Regions from separate parts of the Paenibacillus sp. FSL F4-0122 genome, predicted to be linked through region 2. Evidence: riboswitches for the same ligand, from Rfam matches in the RefSeq annotation. Region 2 holds a riboswitch; the other holds the start of a gene.
The links. Region 2 has a riboswitch for cyclic di-AMP ahead of MHH49_RS24650 (APC family permease). Riboswitches for the same ligand answer to the same signal wherever they lie in the genome.

Region 1: it holds a riboswitch for cyclic di-AMP, as region 2 does, so the genes downstream of both, MHH49_RS09405 (C40 family peptidase) here and MHH49_RS24650 (APC family permease) in region 2, are expected to answer to the same signal.

What each region holds. Positions count from the first base shown of each region.
Region 1 covers NZ_JBBODI010000001.1:2,218,309-2,222,855, forward strand. The annotation lists gene MHH49_RS09395 (hypothetical protein) at 1-49, shown strand, start outside; cyclic di-AMP (ydaO/yuaA leader) riboswitch at 267-405, shown strand; gene MHH49_RS09400 (C40 family peptidase) at 463-891, shown strand; cyclic di-AMP (ydaO/yuaA leader) riboswitch at 1,254-1,396, shown strand; gene MHH49_RS09405 (C40 family peptidase) at 1,402-1,893, shown strand; gene MHH49_RS09410 (GNAT family N-acetyltransferase) at 2,082-2,567, shown strand; gene MHH49_RS09415 (c-type cytochrome) at 2,695-3,051, shown strand; gene MHH49_RS09420 (4a-hydroxytetrahydrobiopterin dehydratase) at 3,133-3,420, opposite strand; gene MHH49_RS09425 (hypothetical protein) at 3,649-3,942, opposite strand; gene motA (flagellar motor stator protein MotA) at 4,149-4,547, shown strand, end outside.
Region 2 covers NZ_JBBODI010000001.1:5,636,138-5,640,684, forward strand. The annotation lists gene MHH49_RS24640 (DsbA family protein) at 1-430, shown strand, start outside; gene MHH49_RS24645 (disulfide oxidoreductase) at 427-891, shown strand; cyclic di-AMP (ydaO/yuaA leader) riboswitch at 1,086-1,245, shown strand; gene MHH49_RS24650 (APC family permease) at 1,370-3,187, shown strand; gene MHH49_RS24655 (iron-hydroxamate ABC transporter substrate-binding protein) at 3,391-4,398, shown strand.

The DNA.
Region 1 (4,547 bases), 3.4 Mb from region 2:
AATCTCTGCACAATATCATCTATGGCGTAGCAAAGCATTTCCACAATAAATCAACCTTATTTGACATAATAAAAAGGTCCCAATTCCTGTATTCAGGAGCTGGGACTTTTTCTCATTACGGATAACTTAAGAGTATTTGCAAAATCGTAAAAGCTCTGTTACAATAAGTCCTGTGCTATTAGTAACAATTTTGTAATCAATTGAAACGATTCCTACATAACTAAATGTATTTATCGTAAGTGTAACTGTCGAAACGTCATTCTCTGGTGCTTAACACGCCTAATTCCTTTGCACCGGGAAGTGGGGGAACCATATTTTGGGTGAATTGATCTCGCTTTACAGGGATCATAGGGAATCTTCTACCGAACCCTTAAGCTAACCTCGCAGGCCTTGGAAGGAGTACATCTTTTGAAAAGACATAATTTAAGAAAAAAATGCGTCGCTGCGGCGCTAGGACTTGTAATGGCGTTATCTATTGGTGGAGGAAGCGCCTTTGCCGACTCTAAAATGGACTCTGTAATCTCAAAAACTATTGGAGTTGCCTATAAAACCGGAGGTACAAGCACTGCCGGATTTGATTGCTCTGGATTTACAAAGTATGTATTCAAGAATGTGGGGCTTACTTTACCTCGTACATCAAAAGCTCAATATAGCGTTGGAACTGCTGTATCCAAAAGCAATCTGCGTTCTGGTGATCTAGTGTTCTTTAACACACTTGGCAATGGAGTATCCCATGTCGGCATTTATGTTGGAAACGGAAAATTCGCACAATCGTCCTCTTCGCGTGGAGTGACCATCACTTCACTCAGTCAGGCCTACTGGGCCAATCGTTATGTTGGCGCTAAAAGAGTAATGAGTACTTCAGCTTATCAAGCTGTAGCCTTCGATTGAAACCTTCCTCACAACTATAACCTCACAATTACAACTATATGAACCTGAATCTGATTATGCCCGTAATCAAATTCGGGTTTTTCTTTATTCCATAATATATTTTTACACTATTAGAGCCCAATTGAAACACGTTTATTTGATAAAAATTGCAATTATATTAAAAATTAGGTCATTATTAACGCTTACATATGCCTTTCTACCGTAAAAATGCCAATTTTTCTGCATTAATATGTTAAAAACGATTGCCAAGCGGCTTTCTGTTTGTTACAATTAGCGCAGTGAGATTTTAGTAACATTTTTGTAATCATTAAGTTGTTATTTACAAAGGTTTTGTCATGTATTGATTACAAGCTAATCCTAATCAACAGTATGAGCCGAGTTTCCTAACTATTAGGAAAACGGGGGAACCAACTTTGGGTGAATTGACCTCCATTATATAGAGGGGTCATAGGGGACCTTCAACCGAACCCTTAAGCTAACCTCGTAGGCATTTGGAAGGGGTATACACTTTTGAAGAAGAAGTTAGCAGCAGCAGTACTAAGCTTTTCCATCATCCTCACCATCGGAGCAGGAAGCGCTTTCGCAGATTCCAAAATGGATAAAGTGATTGACAAGGCCATCGGTACTAAATACGTATCCGGCGGTATATCCACTAACGGATTTGATTGCTCCGGATTTACAATGTATGTGTTTGATAAGATTGGCATTAACCTTCCACACCAATCAGGTTCCCAATATCAAATGGGCACAGCAATCTCCCGTGATGATATAAGAGCCGGAGATCTTGTATTCTTCAATACAAGTGGCAAAGGTGTCTCCCATGTCGGCATTTATGTCGGTGAAGGTAAATTCGCACACGCTTCTACCTCACGCGGTGTTACGATTAGCTCTCTGAGTGATAGCTACTACGTGAAACGCTACGTTGGTGCCAAGCGCATTATGAGCACAGACGCTTACCAATCGGTTGCTGCTGAATCGGAAGACAATGATGATGTGCAATAAATAACGTACATAGGCTCTTTTCCAAGGTACTCTTGGAGGAGAGCTTGTTTTTTTGTCTTATTACTTATTTACCCCTCTCATAATTTGTAAAACATTCCCCTCATATAAAGTTTCTGAGTCGAACCTCCCCCATTTTGTATATAATTAGTAATATAGCAATGTCCTCGTGAAAGGAGATCGTTGACCTTATGATAAATCCCTCGGTAACTTTTCATGTTGTTCCTATGGAGGCAATTCACGGAGAAGCTATTTGTAAGTGGAGCTATACGCCCCCATATAATATTTATGGCTGGATGCCGTGGGAGCAGATGCAGGCTCTTGGCATCGAGTTTGGTGATCCGCAGCTCCGGGAGGAACAATATATCTCCATATTAAATGAAAATGAGGTTTTGTGCGGATTCGCACAGTTGTTCCCGATGGAAGGAGTCGTCCGTTTAGGAGTTGGGATGCGCCCCGATCTATGCGGCCATGGTTTAGGCAAACTATTCGTAGATGCCATCGTCCAGACAGCCTTGAATCGTTATCCTGATCGTGAGATAGATCTGGAAGTCCTGACCTGGAACCAACGCGCCATTCGAACTTATCAAAAATGTGGATTTACGATTACAGATACGTATGAACGCCGCACACCTACAGGAGACAAACCTTTTTATTGCATGGTCTATGACAAATGATATTAAATACCAGATATTTCATAAGAATGATTGTATTCTCGTTCATTTTTTTGTCACAAACCCTATGATAACGCTTCACCATAAGCTATAATGTAGGGAGCAGCTTACATAGAAGGGACGAATTGGGATGCAGAAATGGATCATGAGCGGTTTGTTTTTTGCCGCCTGTGCCTTTGCGGTAGTACTCATGTTTACACTTCCGGGTAAAGAAGAGGTAGCAGAAGAAAATAAGCCCACGATGCCGGTAGTTCAACTGGACGCGGCAAAGGCAGAAGCAACCGTGAAAGCCAGCTGTATCACCTGTCACGGCGATCAGCTTCAAGGTGGAGTTGGACCAAGTCTTCAGAATGAAGGCGGTCAGCATGACGCTGAGGAAATCTACAGCATCGTCACCAAAGGACGTGGCCAAATGCCTTCCTTTAAGGAGAAGCTAGCTCCTGAAGAGATCGCCAACGTCGCACTCTGGCTCTCAGAGAAAAAGTAACCAGCCAAGCAACCAAAAACGCCCGTGTATGAGATAGGTGACTATCTGTGCACGGGCGTTTATTTTATGATTTTGGCTAAACTAATGATTTTTTTCAAAAGCTTCATTAAATTCATGCGCCTCTCGAAGATCTAGAGCTGTAATCCCATCTTCTTCATTAGATTTCAGGCGCAGGGTAACTGTTTTATAATCAATCGTAATATGTGGATGGTGATCGAAGGCTTCTGAAATCGTGGCTACTTCATCAACGAACGCAATGCCCTTCATATATTGGCTGAACATATATTTTCGCACCATAACATTATCTTCCAGTTTCCAGCCCTCCAGCTTGGTGATCTCCTCACGCAGTTCCTCTTCCGTAAATAACAATTCGTTTCCTCCCTTACAAAAAATTGCAGTAAAGTGCGTAGTTCCCTTTACTTGTCTTAGGCGTTAAACAAAACATCCCTTAGCTTCTGAGGTCCAAGGGATGTGCCAGGATAAAGGCGATATTTTCGATTAAATGTATTCACAAATCCCAGCGATTATAACTCGGCTTTATCAATTTTAACACGGGCTACTAACTACGGGCAAATTACGTCCAGACGTCTCCTCTGCCTAAATCAAAACTACTGAAGCCAAATCCTCTTCGCCAACTAGAATATTAATGCGGTGAGTGTCCTTATCGTAAATAATTACGCCACTCCCCACTTCAATCATAGGTTCATTACCCAGCGCGAAGAAAAGATCCTCAGCCAATGCTTCCCATACCTCCAGCTTTGATTCTTGGGGTAGTTCCTGCCACTCGTCCGGATCCATCTCAAAAAATAAATATCCATCGGAAATTCGTCCGACGGCTTCGGTCAAATCGGTTAGAATTTCACCGTAATCTCTACCATGCTTTACACCCACGTATATCACTCCGTTTTCTTCACAGATGAATAATTACTTACCTTATCCATTATAGCCGAAAAAATGACTTCACAAAAAACCGAATGATGTCGATAAATAAGAATATACGTTAATTCGGTTTCGCACAGAGTGCCCTGCCGCTGTTTCAAGGATGATATACGCGGCATTGTCGGAACACATCTTAAATCTCACGGACGAGGTGCAAAATGGAAATTTCAACAATAATTGGTTTAATTTTTGGTTTGGTTGCTGTAATCTGGGGCATGATCCTCAAGCACGCTCCACTTCATGCTTTGGCCACACCCGCTGCTTACGTTATTATCTTGGTGGGTACGGCAGCTTCTATTTTCATGGCCTTTCCTTTCAACGAGGTCAAAAAGATTCCAAGTCTGTTCAAAATGATTTTTATCAAAAAGAAATTAATCAGTAAACCCGAATTAATCACTATGTTCATGGAATGGGCTTCTATCACACGGCGTGAAGGTCTGTTGGCTCTAGAATCAAAGGTCGATGAAATAGAAGATAACTTCCTCAGAAACGGCATGCGGATGATTATTGATGGAAATGATCAGGATTTTGTCCGCGATGTCCTCATGGAGGATATC
Region 2 (4,547 bases):
TCAAGATTTTGTCAACGAGGGAAAAGCAGCTCTTTACTTTGTAAATATGGCTTTCGTTGGTCCTGACTCTGAGACAGCTTCACTAGCTGCATTGTCTGTATACCATCAGAATAAGGATGAATTCTGGAAGTTCTATGATGCTGTATATGCGCAGCAAGGGGATGAGAGCGACGAATGGGCCACTGAGGATTTCTTGATAAGCCTTGCTGAAAAAGAGAAATTAGCGATCGATTACGATCTTTTGCGTAAAGACATCCAAGAGAAAACTTATGCAGATGAGCTGAAGAAAGACATTCAGTTGGCAACTGACGCAGGCGTGACAACTACGCCTTCGCTCTACATTAATGGAGTGAAAACGGCTGAACCTTTCGATATTGAAGCGATTACATCTGAAATTAACACCGCCGCAAAAGCAGTGGAGGCAAAGTGACAAAATTCCTATCTTTTTGCAAGCGTAACTGCCTCTATCTGGCCTGGTTTGTCTCTTTGGTTGCTGTAGCTGGTAGCTTGTATTTAAGTGAAGTCTTGAAATATGAACCTTGTAAGCTTTGCTGGTTTCAGCGGATTTTTATGTATCCGCAGTTATTTTTGTTGGGAATTGCTACTTTCCGTGGAGATAAGCGCATCATTCCTTATGTGCTTCCATTAAGTTTGATTGGTGGCAGTATCTCAATCTATCATTATGCGGAACAGAAGATTCCAGCGTTAAGTAAAGTTCTACCTTGTACAATTGGTGTTCCTTGTAATAAAGATTACTTGAACTACTTCGGATTTATTACGATTCCTTTGTTAGCTTTAATCGCTTTTGCTCTAATTAGTCTCCTTCTTTGGTATGGACGTAAGGAAGAAGAAATGATTGAAGTAGATGCAGAGGAGAGCTTAGGATTTTAGTTTTCGCTTTGGAAGTTACAAAAAAGCTGAAAAGGTATTAAAATCACGGGCTAGAGGGATAATTGAAGATAATGAAAGAGAGCATCCAATAAGACGCTATATTTGAGCTTATTGGATGTTTTTTCATTCTTTTTTCATTTTTTTCAACGCTTTACTGTATGCACTTTGTAGACTAATATTAGACCTTGTGAGAAGTTGAATATGCGCTGAATTTTCTTAGGAAAAACGGGGGAACCAAACTTGGCATTCATGCCAATGGGGTGAATCGGAACCGGGTCGAACAGACCTGTACCGTAGGGCTATAACCACAGCCCGAATCCGCCAGCTAACCTCGTAAGCAAGGTGGGAAAATGACCATGCATAAGCATGCGGATCATTTCCGTATGCTTATTTTTGTGTCTGCATTTATGAAATCCACCGATGAAAACAGCGCACGGAAATTCCGTTTCAGCTCCCAAAGAAAGGAACTGTATCCACCATGGTAAGCAAGGTAAAACGACTATTGATCGGACGTCCGATGAAGTCGAATGAACTCGATCATGAAAAGTTATCCAAGGTTAAAGCACTGGCTGTCCTGTCTTCTGATGCGCTCTCGTCTGTAGCCTACGGAACGGAACAAATTCTGATTGTACTGGTGGCTGCCGGGTTTACTGCCATCTGGTATTCCCTGCCAATTGCATTAGCCGTATTGGGCCTGCTGGCCATCCTGATTTTATCCTATCGGCAGACGATATTTGCTTATCCGCAAGGAGGCGGAGCTTATATCGTAGCCAAGAGTAATCTTGGTATTCCGACAGGGCTGCTCGCTGGGGGTTCATTATTGGTGGATTACATTCTTACCGTAGCGGTTAGTGCCTCGGCAGGGACGGATGCGATCACATCGGCTTTTCCAAGTCTTCATAATCATACTGTTCTCATCGCTGTATCTGTTATCGTTCTATTAACTATCATTAATCTTCGCGGAGTGACTGAATCGGCTTCGTTCATCGCAATTCCAGTGTATTTGTTTGTGGTTTCGATTGTTGTTCTGATTATCTCCGGTATCGTTAAATATGCAATGGGTGGCGCGCATGCGAATGTTCCTGAAATAGGCAGCGCCGTATCTAATGTAAGTTTGTTTCTACTATTAAAAGCGTTTAGCTCTGGTTGTTCAGCCCTAACGGGGGTTGAGGCCGTATCTAATGCGATCCCAAACTTTAAAGCACCGGCTGAGAAAAATGCAGCCAAGACGCTAATGATCATGGGACTTATCCTTGGCTTTATGTTTACCGGAATCACTGTGCTGGCGTATTGGTATGGTATTGTGCCAGATGAAAAGGCTACGGTTGTCTCTCAGATCGCTGAATCGACCTTTGGCCGTGGCGGATTGTACTTTTTCATTCAAGGGATTACAGCAGTGATTTTGTTCTTGGCAGCTAATACAGCATATTCAGCGTTTCCGCTGCTTGCCTTTATGTTTGCAAAAGATAAATATCTGCCACATGCATTTATGGTCCGTGGTGACCGCCTGGGCTTCTCAAATGGCATTATTTTTCTAGGAGTTATGTCTATCATACTTGTGGCTGTATTCCATGGGAATACGGAAGGTTTGATTCCACTTTATGCGGTAGGCGTGTTCATTCCTTTTACCTTATCCCAACTGGGGATGATGGTGCATTGGATCAAAACAAGACCTGCTGGATGGGTGAAAAGATTTGTTGTAAATACCATCGGTATGCTGACTACATTGACGATTACGCTTATATTTATCATTACTAAATTCTCGAGCGTATGGATGGCATTCATTTTCTTACCTGCTGTAATGTTCGTGTTCCACCGTATTCATAAGCACTATTTGAACACTGCGGATCAACTGCGTATATGTCCGGCTACTGATAAACCTATAATTAAAGGAAGTACTGTAGTTGTTCCTGTTGCAGGGGTTACACGTGCTGTATTACATTCCATCAGCTATGCGAAGTCTCTAACAGATAATGTTGTTGCTGTGTATGTAGGCTTTGATGAAGAAGACATTCATAAGATGGAGCAACGGTGGGAGGAATGGAATCCAGGCGTACGCCTGATTGTACTTCGCTCCAGATATCGTAGTATCATTCGTCCGTTAGTGAAGTTTATCGATACGGTTGAGTGGAAGACCGCTGCGACGGATCACATCACGATTCTGATTCCACAGTTTATTACCAAACATTGGTGGCAAGCCGTGCTTCATAATCAGACCAGCTTTTTAATCCGCTCGTATCTAATGAATCAAAAGGACGTTGTAGTAGCGACTGTCCCTTATCATTTAAATAAATAAGTAGAAGATTAAAGATGAGGTTATATCCGGAACGTTCGGAATATAACCTCTTTTGTATTTTATATGAAGGAAATTGTTGCAAATCCACAGAATTTGAAATTTATATGTTGACACAGAGAATGAGAATCAATATCATTTAAAAGTGAAGCAGAGGTAAAGGTCACCTTTGAATATCAAAGCAGTTACATATAGGAGGGTTTTTAATGTTTTGGCTTAACAGAAAAAGATCAGGAAGCATGAAAGTGACAATGAGCGGACTAATAGTGATGACGCTAATACTTTCCGCTTGTGGAAATAATAATGCTGAAAGTTCATCAAATGCAGGAACAGCGCCTACAACAGCTCCTACAGCAGAATCTACAGAGGCACCTGCTGCTCCTAAGACATTAACAGATGCAATGGGCCATGAAGTAACGATTCCGGCTAATCCACAGCGCGTCCTGGGTTCATATTTGGAAGACTCATTGGTAACTCTGGGTGTGACTCCAGTAGCTCAATGGTCAGTTACAAATGGCGTTCAGGATTATCTGGCCACTGAATTGAAGGATGTTCCTACAATTAGTTACGATCTTCCGTTAGAGGCTGTAACCAGCTTTGCTCCGGATCTTATTATCATCCCATCGGAGTCTTCTGTTCAGAACGGGATTTACGATCAGTTGAATAAGATTGCACCCACTTATGTAATTGGGGATGAACTAAATCAAGATTGGCGCAAATCTTTGCTCAAGATTGGTGAGATTTTGAACAAAACCCCTGAAGCAGAAAAAGCCATTAAAGATTATGATGTTAAAGCAGCGGCTGCGAAAGAACAGCTTGCAGGAGCTATTGGACAAGAGTCCGCGGCTATTCTATGGTTGGTGCAAAAAAACTTCTATATTGTAGACGAAACCCGCAGCAGTGGTGCTGTATTATATACAGACCTTGGCGTAAAGCTTCCTAACTTAGTAACAGAGATCCCAGTAGGAACAAGAGCAACTTGGAATCCGATCTCGCTAGAGAAGCTTTCTGAGCTGACTGCAGATCATATTTTCCTTGTAAATAGTGATAAGACTGAGGGTTCGGAGATCTTAGATAGTGCAATTTGGAAGGGCATCCCAGCTGTAAAAGCTGGAAATGTGCATGAAATGAGCTCAACAAGCAGCTGGCTTTACAGTGGTGCGAACGCTGGCAGCAAAATCATTGACGATGTGCTAAAAAGTCTTGTGAAATAAAAGTCGTAATTCACCATGAATGAGACTGATCATTTCGGTGGGGAAGGGCGTGCAGATCAAGTATCTCGGGATACAAAGATCTGCACCATTTTTTTATAAACCAATCCCATAGTACGGAAAAATCGTTCCTGCAATTGTACAACATAATT